Regions from separate parts of the Williamsia sp. Y844 genome, predicted to be linked through region 1. Evidence: riboswitches for the same ligand, from Rfam matches in the RefSeq annotation. Region 1 holds a riboswitch; each other region holds the start of a gene.
What was found. A riboswitch is a leader RNA that binds a small molecule or an ion and turns the genes downstream of it on or off. The one in region 1 is predicted to bind S-adenosylmethionine.

Region 1 (5,086 bases):
CGACACGGTGGTGTTCATGGACGGTGGCGTCATCGTCGAACAGGGAACCCCGGCGGAACTCATCGACTCTCCCAAGGAAGAACGCACCAAAGCTTTTCTCGCACACGTCCTCTGATCCATCTCACTCAAACCGACAAACAAGGAACAAACATGTCCAGAACAAGCCGTCGACTCTCGATTGTCGCGTCCGCATTTGCCGCGCTCGCATTGCTGGTCACCGGGTGCAGCGAACCGACTGCGGAGTCCGAGGTGGTCACGTCCGACGGGCAGAGCTTCGACCTGTCGCCAGAGCAGTCCAGCCGAGTTCGCGTCGACAAGGTCGCTGACATCGCAGCCAAGGTGCCCCAAGCGATCCGCGATCGCGGCACGCTTGTCGTGACAGGAGCCGGCGGTACCGCTCCACCGCTGCGGTTCTACGCCACCGACGACAGGACGATCATCGGATCGGAGGTCGACTTCACGTATCTGATCGGTGACATCCTCGGCCTCAAAGTTGATCTGGCGGTTGCGGACTGGTCGCAGAACTTCGTCAAGATCGACTCCGGTGAGAACGACCTGTTCATCTCCAATGTCACGGTGACCGAAGAGCGCAAGGACAAGTACGACTTCGCCACGTATCGCCTCGACAACCTTGCCTTCGAAGCACCTAAGGACAGTGGTTGGAAGGTCGAAGGTCGTAAGGACGTCGCGGGCAAGAAGATCGGGGTCGGTTCAGGAACCAATCAGGAGCAGCTGCTGGTCGACTGGAACGAGCAGAATGTCGCCGATGGTCTCGCGCCGGCAGAGATCGTGTACTACCAGAATGCATCCGACTATTACCTGGCCCTCGGTTCGGGTCGAATCGACGGATACTTCGGCCCCAACCCGTCGTCGGTCTACCACGCTGCCACGTCGGGCGACACCGAGGTGATCGGGGTGTTCTCCGGTGCGGGTGATGCGCTGCAGGGCGAGATCGCGGTTCTGACAAAGAAGGACAACGGCCTCATCGAAGCCATCAACGAGGCCATCAACCACGCGATCGAGGACGGCAGCTACCAGAAGGTCATCGACCGCTGGGGCCTGCAGTCCGAAGCCGTCACCGTCTCGGAAATCAACCCGCCCGGACTTCCACGTACCGAAGCATAGGTAGTCGAACAAGACCATCCAGAGCGACCGAGAGACCAGGGCTCGATGACGTCGCAGCAACCCGCGAAGGCGGGTGCTCCTGCCCGGACCGATGGAAGGAAAGACGCGTGAGTGCATTACGGAGTGGAGCCGGTGGATCGGCCACGGGCACTGTCGATACTGCACAGTTGCAGATCGCCACGGTCCATCAGGACGATCCGCTGGCTTCCCCGCTGATCGAGGAGTTGGCCCTCGAATACAGCTCTCGTTATGGGCGCAGCCCGGGGGAGCAGTACAGCGAACTGCGGGCGTATCCCGCAGAGGAGTTCGCGCCGCCGGGCGGCGTTCTGATCGTCGCACTGGCCGGCGGCGTCCCGGTGGCCGGTGGCGCGTTCCGTCAGTACGACGCCACCACCGCCGAACTCAAGCGAATCTGGACGGCGTCGGCGTACCGCGGCCGCGGGTACGGCAAGACGATCGTGGCCGAACTCGAGAAGATCGCGATCGGCCGTGGCTATCGGCGAATCTTTTTGACAACCGGATGGAACCAGCCCGAGGCGGTGGCGTTGTATCTCGCTGCCGGTTACACGCCGCTATACGACACGACACTGGCCTCCGATGAGGTCGGCGTCCATCCGTTCGAGAAGAGTCTCGCATCGAAAGAGGTTTCAGCATGAGCATTTTCGCCCTGGGTATCGAGCTCGATGGGGAGGGAAATCATCCGGCGGCGTGGCGACGGGCATCTCATGCGCCCGACGCCTTGCTGACCGGCGAGACCGTGAGACGGAGAGTTGCTGCAGCGGAGAATGCCGGCTTCACGTTGGCGACGTTCGACGACTCGATCGTCGGTGCCACCAGCGACGTTGTCGGACGCATCGACGCGCCCAACCGCGCGGCCTTCGTGGCGGCGACGACATCGACCATCGGACTCGTTCCGTTTATCGGTACGACGTACGCCGAACCGTTCCATACGGCTTCGCAGTTGGCGACTCTCGACTACGCGTCGCGGGGGCGAGCCGGTTGGATCGCGGCACCCGTCACCGACAGTGCTGCGTCGAAGGTATGGGGCCGACCCGAGGTGGATAAAGAGTCGGAACGTGCACGTGAACAGCGGGATTCGATCACTGTTGCCCGTGGTCTGTGGGATTCCTGGGAGGACGATGCGGTGATCCGCGACTTCGCATCCGGCCGATTCCTCGATCGAGACAAGCTGCATTACATCGATTTCCAGGGTGAGAGTTTCTCCGTCAAAGGCCCGGCTATCGTTCCCAGGCCGCCGCAGGGACAATTGGTGGTGTTCGGAACCGCGGGCGACGTCGACGTGCGTCTGTTCTCGGAGACCTCCGTCGAAGCTATTTCCGTGGCCGCGAAGGCATTCGACGGGCTTGCCTTTGCCGAGCTCGATGTCACCCTCGACACCGCTACCGAATCGGCAGGCGAGCGGCTGGAGCATCTGAACTCGTACACGCAGGCCCAGCGATCTCCGCGTCTCCAATTCATCGGCAGCGCTGTTGAATTGGTCGACCTCTTGACCGAGCTTGCACATCATGTCGACGGCGTCAGAATCCACCCCACCGTCCTGGACGAAGATCTGGTGGTTCTCGCTCGCCATGTATTACCGCGCCTGTTCGCCACCGGCATCAGCCATCGTCCGGTGCCGGGTTCGACTTTGCGCGCCAACCTCGGTCTCACCCGTCCTGCAAGTCGCTACCAGAAGGCCTGATACGTCATGACTGTTCTCCGCCCCGACGCTCACGTGCACTTCGGTGTCTTCTTCCAGGGCGTCAACCACACAACCATCTGGTCCGATCCTGCGAGTGCGTCGCAGATCGACTTCGAGACCTTCCGCCGTGTGATCACCACTGCAGAACGCGGATTATTCGACGCGTTCTTCCTCGGCGAGGGCCTGCGCCTACGCGAACAGCAGGGAAAGATACTCGATCTCGACATCGTCGGACGGCCGGATGCGATCGCGCAATTGTCCGCCCTCGCGGGAATCACGTCGCACATCGGACTCGTCGCGACCCAGAACACCACGTACAACGAGCCTGCGGACCTTGCCCGACGCCTTGCGGGTCTCGATATTCTCTCCGGTGGTCGCGCCGGGTGGAATGTGGTGACCACGGACAACGCGTGGACGGGTGAGAACTTCCGTCGCGGCGGGTTCCTCGACCACGAACTGCGGTACGAGCGTGCCGGACAGTTCATCCAGGTCGCGCGAGAGATCTGGGATTCGTGGAACGGAAACGCGATCTCCTCGTCACGGGATGCGGATTCATGGGCGGCGAAGGATGCGGTCCGCACCGTTCGCCGTACGACGTCGCAGTTCGATGTCGAGTTGTCCCCGACCCTTCCTCGCAGTGCTCAGGGACATCCGGTGATCTTCCAAGCCGGCGACTCGCCGACCGGACGAGACTTCGCTGCGGCAAACGCCGAGGTGATCTTCTCGGCCCACGGAACGCATTTCGGCGATGCGCTCGAGTTTGCGAACGACATTCGGGCGCGTCTGCGCAAGGCCGGCCGGCCGGACGATGACATCAAGATCCTCCCCGGGACGCAGATCGTATTGGCGGAGAACGCCTCCGAGGTCGAGGAAAAGGAGCGGTGGGTCCGCGAGGGGCAATTCACCGGGCAGACGGCGCTCTCGCTCGTCGGGCAGGTGTGGGGCCGTGACCTTTCCGATCGTGATCCCGATGGTCCACTACCCGAAGAAGATCCCCTGCCTGCACCCATCTCGGTGACACGTGGCGCCGCGCGGGACGGCAAGGACCCCATCGCGATCGCGAAGGAATGGCGGGCACTGGCCGATGCGAAGAACCTGTCGCTGCGGCAGGTGGCCATCGAGACAACTGCGCGCTCCGGTTTTGCCGGCACGCCAGGGCAAGTGGCCGACGAATTGGTCAAGTGGGTTCGCAGTGGTGCAACCGATGGGTTCAACATCTCGCCGTACATCGTGCCGGGCGGGCTGGACGACATCGTCAACTGGTTGGTCCCGGAGCTGCAAGAGCGGGGCGCGTATCGGGCCGCGTACGAGTCGAACACACTGCGGGAGAACCTGGGCCTGGGCGCACCTCTGACGCGACGCAAGGTCGGTGACAGCGATATCAGCGCTGCAGGTTGACCCACGCACCACCGTCGGGTCGCGCGCAGAGGTACTGGTCTGCGCTGCAGCCGGATTCACCACACTGCTCGACTCGACAGTTCTCGGTATCGGTATCCCGGCCATTCGCACATCGCTGGGTGCCGATACCGCCCAGGTGCAGTGGATCCTCGCCGGCTATTCGTTGACGTTCGGCCTGGCGCTGGTACCGGCAGGCAGGCTCGGGGATGTGATCGGCCGACGGAGGCTGTTCCTCGTCGGCCTTTCCCTGTTCACGGCAATGGGTGTCGTTGGCGCGCTGGCATCGAGTCCATGGATGGTCGTCGCCGCACGCCTCGGTCAAGGCGTCGGCGCGGGGATGGTCAGCTCCCAGGTCCTGGGAATCATCACCGACCGGTTCTCCGGGCGGCAGCGCGCGAAAGCGCTTGGTGCCTACAGCACGGCAGCGGGCCTGGCCGGACTGTTCGGCCCGATCATCGGCGGTGCCCTGCTCGGGGTGGCCGATGCCGACCTGGGTTGGCGGTTGCTGCTGCTCCTCAATGTCCCGTTCGCTCTCGCCACGTTGGTGATGGCGGTGCTCTTCTTACGGCCGGATCGCACGTCAAGTGCGGGCGCGAGTATCGATATCGTGGGGCTGATTGCGCTTGCTGTGGCAACGCTCGCCTTGCTGCTGCCATTGGTATCCTCGTTCGGGGCTGTGTTCTCCGTGCTGTCCGTCGCCGTATCGGTGGCTGCATTGGTCGGATTCTGGTTCGCCGAACGTAGATTCGCCGCACATGGTGGTGTGCCGGTGCTATTGCCGGCTTTGATCGCGGCGCGGGGCTACACACTCGGAACGATGGTCGCGATGTTCTGGTTCGGTGCTCTGTTGGCGCTGAATGC
Region 2 (5,086 bases), on a different contig from region 1:
CACTTGCTCACCCAGGCGTCGTAGAACGTCGGGTAGGCCTGCGGTTCGAACTTCACGCCTTGCAGGTTGTTACTGCGGCCGAGCACGTAGTTGAAGACGTAGACCGGGAACACTGCGGCGTCGTCGGCGATCTGCTGCTGGGCGCGAGCGTAGATCTCCGACTGCTTGGTCAGATCGGTTTCGCCAAGCGCTGCGATCAAGTCGGAATCAACAGCGGGATTGGAGTACTTGGCCACGTTTGTTCCGAAACTGTCCACCGGAATGTTCGACGAATGATCGAGCGTGCGAAGTGCATCCGGTGACGCCCGCTGCCAGCTGATGTCGAGGACGTCGTAGCCGTTGGTGAAAAGGGCGGTGTAGTAGTCGTCGATGGTGGTGTTCTTGATCTGGTAGTCGACACCGATCTTCTTGGCGGACGACTGCACCTGCTCGAGCAGGGTGTCGCGTTGTTCGCGAGCGTATTCCTTGAGGAAGGGATGCACGACGGTCAGACGCTTTCCGTCCTTGGTGCGGTAGCCGTCGCCGTCGCGTGCGGTCCAGCCGGCTTCGTCGAGAAGCTGATTGGCTTTGTCCTCGTCGTAGACGTACGCCGACTCACTGGCCTTGTTGTAGCCGACCGTGGCGGGGCTCAAGGTGTTCTTCGCGGGCTGGAAGACGCCGAAGTAGAGCTTGTCGACGATGGTGTCCCAGTCGATTCCGGCCCGGAAGGCTTCGCGGACCTTGATGTCGGAGAAGACGCCGGCCTGTGTGTTGGGGTAGTAGTTGTAGTTTCCGCCCGGAGCCTGGACCGTCTCGACGGAATAGCCGGGTGTGTCCTTGAGCGCGCTGACGTTGACCGGCGGGACGCTGGCAATCGCATCGACCTGATTGCTGGTCAAAGCGCCGTAGCGAGAGGAGTCTTCGGGGATCTCCTGGATGCTGATGGCTGCCAGGTGTGCCTTGCCGGAGTGGTCGGCGTTGCCCGGACCCCAGTTGTAGGCCTCGTTGCGGGTGTAGTCGATGCCCTTGTTCGGGGTGTAGCCGGCTTCACTGACAAACGGCCCGGTGCCGACGATCTTGCTGCACAGGGCATCTGTTCCCTGAGTCAGGGTGGAGGGGGCCTCGATGCCGAGGTATGCCGAGGCCGCGGAGGGAAGGAAGGCCGAATTCGGCTCGGAGAAGGTGACTTCCACGTGCGTCGGGTCGATGACGTTGGTGCCGGCGTAGGTGGCGATGGTGTTGGCCGCGAGTTGGGACTTGGTGTTGGGGTCGACGATGTGGTCGAGGTTGGCCTTGACTGCGTTGCCGTCGAACTTTTCTCCGTTGGAGAAGGTGACGTCGTCGCGGAGGGTGAAGGAGTAGGTGAGCTGGTCGGGGGACACGCTCCACTCGGTGGCGAGCCAGGGGTCGAGGCTGCCGTCGGTGTTGAGGGCGACAAGAGAGTCGAGGATCGGGCGGGAGAAGAAGCCGGCGACGTCGGCAGGGCTCTGATGGGGGTCGATGCAGCCGCCGGGACTGCTGTTGATGGCAAACCGAAGGGTGCCGCCGTCGACGGGATCACCGGTGGCCGTCGCGGAATTATTGCTGTCGCCGGAGCCACAGGCGCTGGCGACAAGTCCGACCGTGAGAGCCGTAAGAATCGTGGCCTTGCTCAGATGACCCGGTCCGGGATGCACCCGTCTCAATCGGCCGGCAGCAGGTGTTCGGGACATCGGTTTTCTCCTCGTGAATGCAATGGGCGTGGCAGGTGCTCAGGATTCGATCGCGTGGTGCGTTGAACAAGGTCATCAAGCTTCCGGAAATCTCTTCGGGCTCGCTTGCGTGAACCCCGCGCTTGCCCCATGCCGGTGAAGGCTGGGGCCGTGTCTGTCATCCAGGGCACCCCGCCGCGGTGGAGGGTTGCCGACCAGCAAGCTGGAACTTGGCGCTGATACTCGTTGACACAGGGCAGTTGTTGTCCACCAAGCGAATCCGGGCATCATGTGGGTATGCCCGGGCAGGGGATTTCAACTGTTGGACAGAACCATACTCACGCTCCTGCGGAAATCCGATGGATGCGCGGAGTTCCGATCGCCGAGAAGTTAAAGCACATGGGTATGGACGACGCCGTAAAAGTCTGTTAGCGTCGGCGTCGGTCACGAGTACCAGCGAATAGCCCCGGCTTGCTGGTCAGCAACCCTCCATCGCGGCGGGGTGCTCCGGGTGAAGACCTGGCCTGTTCGAACCCGAACAGGCAAGCGCGGACCCCCCACGTCCGAGTTCCGAACTGCTCCATCGGCAGGTTCGAAACTTGGTGCGTGCGGAATCCCTGACACCGGAAGCTGGTGTGAGATATGAGCACTGCAACACTGAATCGAACCCTGAATGCTCTTGCAGCGATAGAAGGTTCGGACACCCAGGCGCCATTGCGGGATGGCTCGACCACGCGATACGTCAACTTCGACTACGCGGCGAGTGCACCGGCGTTGTGCAGCGTGGTCGAGAGAATCACACAATTGCTTCCGACCTACTCGAGCGTGCATCGGGGCGCGGGCTACGCATCGCAGGTCACGACGCAGGCGTACGAGACCGCCCGTGAGCAGGTCGCGGACTTTGTCGGTGCCGGCGAGCAGCACTGCCTGATCTTTACGCGGAACACCACCGATTCGCTGAACCTCCTGGCCCGCTGTGTGCCGGGAAAGGTCGTCGTCCTCGATCTGGAACATCATTCAAATCTGTTGCCGTGGAGTGACGTTCACGTGGTCCGTGCCGCGAATACGCTGGCCGCGACGATCGTTCGCGTGGAGACCGCACTGATAGAGACCGGTGCGGCGTTGCTGGCGGTCACCGGTGCTTCCAACGTCACCGGCGAGATCTTGCCGATCGGTGAACTGGCAGATCTTGCGCACCGCAACGGCGCTCGGATCGCTGTCGACGGAGCGCAGTTGGTTCCGCACCGCAGGGTGGACATCACTGCAGGCGGCATCGACTACCTGGCCTTTTCAGGACACAAGACCTACGCGCCTTTCGGGGCCGGAGTGCTTGTCGGACTGCGGGATTGGCTGGATGCGGCCGACCCGTACCTCGCAGGCGGCGGTGCCGTACTCAATGTCACCGAGCAGGACGTGAAGTGGGCGCCCGCGCCTGCCCGTCATGAAGGCGGTTCGCCCAACGTCCTGGGTGCGGCTGCGCTCGCGGCGGCCTGCGTCGAGATCGAATCCCTCGGGGAGGCTGTTGTTTCCCATGAAACGTCACTCACCGACCGGTTGCGCAATGGTCTGGCGGAGATCCCGGGCGTGCATGCCCTGAAGATCTTCACCGACAGCACCGATGCCGTTGGCGTTGTCAGCTTTGTCGTCGACGGGCATCGGGCATCTGAGGTGGCAGCCCATCTCTCGGCCGAACACGGCATCGGGGTGCGCGATGGACGATTCTGCGCCCACCCGCTTCTGGACCGTCTGGGCCACGGCTCAGGGGCTGTACGCGCCAGCCTCGGCCTCGGTTCGACCTCCGAGGACGTCGACCTTCTGCTCGCCGCCCTCCGAACCCTCTAGACCCCGGGGTGGGGGACACTCAGTGCGATGAGCGCGGTGTCGTCTTCGAGCCCGGCACCGAAACTGTCGAGCAATGCCCGCACGTCCTCGATGATCTGGCCTGCGGACGTCGGCGTGTGTGCCGCGGCGAACTCGAGCAGCGCACCGTTGTCGTCGTACCGCTCGGGACCAGGTCCGGTCCGCGCCTCGGTGAGCCCGTCGGTGTAGAGCAGGAGGGTGTCGCCGGCATCGAGGTGGATCCGCTTCGAGACGAACTCAGGGTCGCGCAGGATGCCGACCAGTTGCCCACCTTCGGTGCTCACGTACTGCGCTTGACCGGCGGCGGTGAGCAGTAGGGCGGGTGGGTGCCCACCACTGGCGAGGTGGACGTCGAATCCGTTGTCGCGGCGGGTGAGCACACCGAAGATCACTGTGCAGAACCGTGGTTCGTCACCCTGGTGATTCGCATGCAACACGGTGTGGAGGTTGCGTAACACCGCAATCGGATCGTCGTCGTACACCGCCGCAGCGCGCAGCGTGTAGCGGGTCAGCGAGGTCACCGCTGCCGCGGTGGCCCCTTTGCCGCACACGTCGCCGAGGAAGAACCCCCACTTGTGCGCCGACAGGGCGAACACGTCGTAGAAGTCGCCGCCGACATCGTCGATCGACGCGGCGTGGTAGTGGGCCGCTGCCTCCATGCCATCGGGAGGTCGTAACGACGGTGGAAGCAGCGAGCGCTGAAGAGTCGAGGCGAGCAGTTGTATGCGCGCACGTTCTTCTTCTGCATGGCGCCGCGCCTCGAGCAGCTGTTTCTCGTATGCGCGTCGGTCACGTGCGTCCTGTGCGGTGATGCGGACGAGCACGGCGGTTCCATCGGCACCGATCTTCACGTTCGCGGTGACGAAGACGGGCAGTCGTCGGCCGTCGGCCGCGACGAGGTCGACGGTGATTCCGCTCAGTACGCCTTCCAGCTGCAGCAGCGGTGCGAAGTGGGTTTCGTAGTGGATCCGCCCGCCTGCGGTGAGCAGATCGCTGAAAGGTCTGCCCAGCAATGACGTTCGGTCTTGTCCGAGCCACACCGTCAGAGTGGTGTTGACCTTTGCGATGAGCCCGTCCGGCCACGTCGACAGATACCCGCATGGCGCGTTCTCGTACAGGTCTTCCAGATTCTCGTCGAGTACGCCCGGTGACCCGATGTCGCTGTGGTCCTTGCTCATCAACGGCCACCGACGAAGGCCACGATGGCCTCGGTGGTGGGCACGGGGTCGCTGAGCTGGGGGCAGTGACCGCTGGCGTCGAGCGTGACGAGTTCGCTGCCCTCGATCTGGTTGTGCACGTACGCGCCCACGTGGCGGGGTGCGAGTGAGTCTCGCGCACACTCGATCACGAGGGTGGGCACGGTGACACGCGCGAGATCGGTGCGGTTGTCGGACAGGAAGGTGGCGCGGGCGAACACCAACGCCTTCTCCGGGTCGGTTCGACAGAAGGATTCGGTCAACTCGCCGCCGAGCGCTGGTCGCTCCGGGTTACTGGCGATGTTCGGCGCCATCGACGCCGACCAACCCAGATAGTTGCTCTCGAGAGACTCGAGAAGT
Region 3 (5,086 bases), on a different contig from region 1:
TCTGCGGCTTGTCCAAGACCTTGTGCAGGGCGGTGATGATGCCCTTGATCCGGGGATGATCGGGGGCCACGCCGTAGCGGATCAGCCCGAACGGGGCCGGCATCCGCTCAAACAAATCAATTGAGACGCCACGGTCTTTTGCTTTGTCCGACTTCATCAATGCGTCGGCGGCATAGATACCGGCGGGGCCGGCACCGACGATGGCCACGCGAAGCGGGCGGTTCTGATCGCTCATGAGTCGCAGTTGCTTTCTCGTGCGGAGAGTTCAGGCGGACGTCACCGACGCGGACCTGGGGAGGCTACTTCCTCCCCACGGTAGGCGCTGGACCTGACCGGAACCAAAAACGTCGGTTTCTGGGTCAGTCAAGTAAGGGTTGGCTGACCAAAATCTTGTTAACCGTCTCACGGTGGTGGCAGGTCGGGCAAATATGAGCGATAAGCTCGCGGCCATGGCAGGAAGCGACTCCGCAGCCGACCGTAAACGGTCGGGTGGGGGCAAAGAGACAGAACCAGAAGTTTTTGACGACGAGCGACGGACCATCTGGCCGTTCCTTGTGGCGGCCACGATCATGGTCGTGGTCCTGGGTGCGATCGTCCTCATGCAGGTACTTCGCCCGGCGGAGGACCGGCTGACGGACCAGGCGAAAGTGACCCACGCCGTCAACGACTACTACACGGCCCAGAACGCGATCAACTACACGAGCTACCGTGCCGTCTTCTGTACCGCCGAGCTCGAGTCTGCGGACTTCCCGAGCCAGGACGAGTTCACCGCCGAGTACCGGGACGCGCGTGATGCCGACGGCAAGATCGAGGTCGGCAACATCTCGGAGACCGTCGTCAACGGCGATCGGGCCACGGCCAATGTGCACTGGTTCCGGGAACAGAAGAGCGAAACCACGATCACCCCTATTGTTCTGGTCAAAGAGGGTGGCAACTGGAAGGTGTGTGCATGAGCTACGCAGGCGATCTGACCCCGCAAGAGGCATGGAAGATCCTCGACGAGGATCCGACGTCGGTACTCGTGGACTGTCGGACCCAGGCCGAGTGGAGCTACGTGGGCGTACCGGATCTGTCTGGTGTCTCCAAGAAGCCGATACTCATCGAGTGGGTCAGCTTTCCTGACGGTGCCCGCAACGCCGATTTCGTTGGGCAGTTGCGCGAAGCCGGTGTCGAGAACGACCAGCAGGTGGTGTTCCTCTGTCGTTCCGGACAGCGTTCGATCGGTGCGGCGCAGGCCGCGACGGCCGACGGGGTGGCCAAGGCATACAACATCCTCGACGGTTTCGAAGGTGCCACCGATCCGGACGGACATCGCGGTGCGGTCGGCTGGAAGGCAACCGGCCTGCCGTGGCGGCAATCGTGACCCAGACGGCCAGATTCAAGACAGCATATTGCGCACGATGGAGGACGAGTTGAACGCCAAACTGCCCGAGGGACTTTCGCCCGAGACCCTGGCTGTGCGCGGAGGGCTCATGCGGTCCGGTTTCGAGGAGACCTCCGAGGCCATGTACCTGACCTCCGGGTACGTCTATTCGTCTGCAGCTGCGGCCGAGCGGGCCTTCACCGGCGAAGAACAGCGATTCGTCTACTCCCGCTACGGCAACCCGACTGTGGCCATGTTCCAGGAGCGGCTCCGTCAGCTCGAGGGTGCCGAGGCGTGTTTCGCCACCGCCAGTGGCATGGCGGCGGTCTTCGTGGCGCTCGGTGCGCTGCTCAAGACGGGTGACCGGCTGGTGGCTGCGCGCAGCCTGTTCGGTTCGTGCTTTGTCGTGTGCAACGAGATCCTTCCCCGCTGGGGCATCGAAACCGTCTTTGTCGACGGAGAAGACATCGAACAGTGGGAACAGGCACTGTCGAAGCCGACTGACGCGGTGTTCTTCGAGACCCCGTCGAACCCGATGCAGACCTTGGTCGATGTGGAGCGCGTCTGCGAACTCGCCCACGCCGCCGGTGCAAAGGTTGTGCTGGACAACGTCTTTGCGACCCCGCTCCTGCAGAGCGGCCTCGAGCTCGGTGCCGACGTGATCGTGTATTCGGGTACCAAACACATCGACGGCCAGGGCCGGGTGATGGGCGGGGCAGTGCTCGGAACCAAGGAGTACATCGACGGTCCGGTGCAGACCCTGATGCGGCACACCGGTCCGGCGCTGAGCCCCTTCAACGCCTGGACGTTGCTCAAGGGACTCGAAACCATGCGGTTGCGGGTGGATCATTCGACCGCCGCGGCATTGCGCATCGCCGAATTCCTGGAAGCCGATCCGCGGGTTGCGCGGGTGAGATATCCGTTCCTGCAGTCACATCCGCAGCATGATCTGGCGAAGAAGCAGATGTCCGGTGGTGGCACCGTGGTGACGTTCGAACTCGCCGACACGGGCTCGGCATCCGGAAAGGCGCGCGCGTTCGAGCTGCTCGACGGTCTGCAGATCATTGACATCTCGAACAACCTCGGGGACTCGAAGTCGTTGATCACGCACCCGGCCACCACCACCCACCGGGCGATGGGACCCGAGGGCCGGGCCGCGATCGGGCTGTCCGATTCGCTGGTCAGGCTGTCGGTCGGGCTCGAAGGTGTGGATGATTTGTTGAAGGACCTGGACCAGGCCCTGTAGCGGGAGTCGGACGACGCCACCTGAGGTCGTCACCGGAGATCGGAGGGTGGGCATTTTTCACTCGCTGGCCGATTGGGTCATCTCGATCGTGCAGTCGACGCCGCCGTGGGCGGTGTACCTCGTGGTCTTCATCGTCATCTACTGCGAGGCGGCCGCGCTCCTCGGCCTGATCATGCCCGGTGAGACAGTCCTGCTTGCCGGTGGCGTGGCAGCCGCCGTCGGCCAGACCAACATCGTGTGGCTGATAGTCGGTGCCTGCATTGCGGCGGTACTCGGTGACTGGACGGGCTATTCCATGGGCCGCAGATCCGGCGGCCGCATCACCGAAACCCGCTTCGGTGGGTGGGTTGGGCGAGAACGCTGGCAAAAGGCCGAGGAACTCATCCGCCACGGCGGGGTCGCCACCGTGATCGGGGCGCGCTGGATCGGATACGTCCGCACAGTCACCCCGTTTGTGGCCGGGATGAGCAAGATGCCGACGCGTCAATATTTGCTTGCGAATGTCGCGGGCGGCGTCGTCTGGGTGAGCGCGGTGTGCATCATCGGCTATGCGGTCGGCGAGACGGTCGGGGCAACGCTGATGTTTTATCTGGCGGTTGGTGCGGGCGTACTCATGTCCGTCTATTTCTTCTTTCGCTGGTGGCGACACCGGAGTAGGTCACAAAAGTCCTCTGCCAGCGCGGAATAACATTCACGCCGCGTTTTAAAGGTTTGTCATTTGACAGGGAAATCAATGGCGCTGCAATGTGGTTATCGGTGATGAGTGCCAGCGACAAGCCCCGGCTTGCTGGCCGGCAACCCTCCATTCGCGGCGGGGTGCTCCGGGTGACAACCTGGCCGCTGTCTGTTCGGACGGCGGCAAGCGCGGACTCCGGCGGAGTCCTGATCCGAAGGGGATGCGGGTGACAAGCTCCTCCACCAGTGATCTCAGGGAAGACATCGCCCGGTTCGTGAAGGCGCGTCCGACCGATCGAGTTCTGTTCGCGTCCGAACTTGCCGAGGCCGTTGCGCTGGTCGCCGGTGTTGCACCAGGTGACGTCCTGACACTCGATCTGACGGCCGACCTCGCGGCCACCACGTCTGAAGGCGCTGACCGTGTGATGCCGGCGCAGATTGATCTGAGGACCACCCTCGCCGCGGTGGACAGTGAACTCGAACGTCGACCGGCCGCACTCCTGATCGTCCCCGCGGTGGCCGAGGCCACCGGCGAAGTTCTGCCGTTGCCCGCCCTGGCAGCGATCGCACACCGACGCGGCGCGCGACTGCTGGTCGACGGCAGCGAGATCGTCCCCCGGCGGGCCGTGAATCTGACCAGCCATGGAATCGACTACCTCGTGTTGTCCGGCCGGTCCATGGCCGGCCCGGCTGTGGTTGTTGGGCGCGGCGACTGGCTCGCAGACGCCCGGGCCGACGTCGACGACATCAGCACCGGTCATTCCCCGGCCCGGGCGTTGGCCGACCTCGGCTACGAGTGGGTCGGCCTCCACGAGCAGGCGTTGTCGGAGTGGCTCGACGCCCAGGCGGCCCGGCTTCCCGGTATCCGCCGGCTCCAGTTGTGGCCCGATGCCCGGGACAGGGTGGGAATCGCCTCGCTCACCGTTGCGGGCCGTTCCGAACCCGTAATCATCCGCTGGGGTGCCGGCACCAGCATCGATGAGCTTGCCCGGCAACTGAACTCACTCACCGAGAATGTTTTCGAGCAGGAGAAGTCATGACCGAGATCAGTAGTGCCACCACCCCGCGGACGCGCCCCGAACTGCTGGTTGCCATCGACGGTGACGACCATCCGATCGCCTGGAGCGGGCGCCGTCCGGCCGATGCGCGGAGTTCGGCGGTCCGTCGGATCCGCCAGCCGGACTTGCGCGGCGGCATCAAGGAGCGGGCTGCGTTGCGCGCCGGATGGCAGGACCTCGGTGAGGATCCCGCTGACCTGCTGGTGGCGTTGGAGATAGACGTGGTGATCGCCGAAGACGCGGCCACCGCTCGGGCCGAGCTCCTCCGGCTGGGGGAGTCGCGATTCGGCGACACCGTGCGCTATGTCGGCACCGCCAACGGACTCCTGACGCTGATTGTCGACATCTACGCCGCCGAGGTCGCCGATGCGGTCATCTTGCGGCCCCTCGACCAGGGACAAACAGGCGATCGGCCCGGCTCGGCGCAGCTCATCGCCGATCAGGTGCTGCCCGGTCTGCTCGAGCGGGCTGCCGCAGCCTGATCCCCCCACCACGCCTGCCTTCAGGCGTGGGGGAGGGGGCATGGTCGATCAGCTCTCGCCGTTTTCCCAGCGATCGATGATCCGTGCGCGAGCATCCTCGGTCAGCGAGCCGAACAACCGCAGTCTTGCCATGCCGCCGTCGGGGAAGATGTCGAGGCGGGCCTCGGTCATCGGTCGATCGACCTCGATCAGGAACCGGTGCCGGGTGTCGGGTTGCAGGGGAGACCGGCCCAAAACCTCGAACCACTCACCGTTTTCACCG

Region 2: linked by a shared signal. The riboswitch ahead of AC1TQG_RS24410 (aminotransferase class V-fold PLP-dependent enzyme) and the one ahead of AC1TQG_RS12800 (GNAT family N-acetyltransferase) in region 1 are both predicted to bind S-adenosylmethionine.
Region 3: linked by a shared signal. The riboswitch ahead of AC1TQG_RS05390 (aminotransferase class V-fold PLP-dependent enzyme) and the one ahead of AC1TQG_RS12800 (GNAT family N-acetyltransferase) in region 1 are both predicted to bind S-adenosylmethionine.

What each region holds. Positions count from the first base shown of each region.
Region 1 is NZ_JBXCJB010000002.1:90,839-95,924, forward strand. It holds gene AC1TQG_RS12790 (amino acid ABC transporter ATP-binding protein) at 1-115, shown strand, start outside; gene AC1TQG_RS12795 (ABC transporter substrate-binding protein) at 151-1,125, shown strand; SAM riboswitch class I at 1,137-1,223, shown strand; gene AC1TQG_RS12800 (GNAT family N-acetyltransferase) at 1,233-1,781, shown strand; gene AC1TQG_RS12805 (LLM class flavin-dependent oxidoreductase) at 1,778-2,827, shown strand; gene AC1TQG_RS12810 (NtaA/DmoA family FMN-dependent monooxygenase) at 2,834-4,225, shown strand; gene AC1TQG_RS12815 (MFS transporter) at 4,197-5,086, shown strand, end outside.
Region 2 is NZ_JBXCJB010000004.1:692,737-697,822, reverse strand. It holds gene AC1TQG_RS24415 (ABC transporter substrate-binding protein) at 1-1,691, opposite strand, end outside; gene AC1TQG_RS24420 (ABC transporter permease) at 1-3, opposite strand, end outside; SAM riboswitch class IV at 1,805-1,922, opposite strand; SAM riboswitch class IV at 2,113-2,225, shown strand; gene AC1TQG_RS24410 (aminotransferase class V-fold PLP-dependent enzyme) at 2,313-3,512, shown strand; gene AC1TQG_RS24405 (PP2C family protein-serine/threonine phosphatase) at 3,509-4,708, opposite strand; gene AC1TQG_RS24400 (alpha/beta fold hydrolase) at 4,708-5,086, opposite strand, start outside.
Region 3 is NZ_JBXCJB010000001.1:1,207,031-1,212,116, reverse strand. It holds gene AC1TQG_RS05415 (FAD-dependent oxidoreductase) at 1-235, opposite strand, end outside; gene AC1TQG_RS05410 (Rv0361 family membrane protein) at 450-953, shown strand; gene AC1TQG_RS05405 (rhodanese-like domain-containing protein) at 950-1,363, shown strand; gene AC1TQG_RS05400 (O-succinylhomoserine sulfhydrylase) at 1,401-2,609, shown strand; gene AC1TQG_RS05395 (DedA family protein) at 2,656-3,297, shown strand; SAM riboswitch class IV at 3,365-3,480, shown strand; gene AC1TQG_RS05390 (aminotransferase class V-fold PLP-dependent enzyme) at 3,512-4,324, shown strand; gene AC1TQG_RS05385 (hypothetical protein) at 4,321-4,824, shown strand; gene alc (allantoicase) at 4,873-5,086, opposite strand, start outside.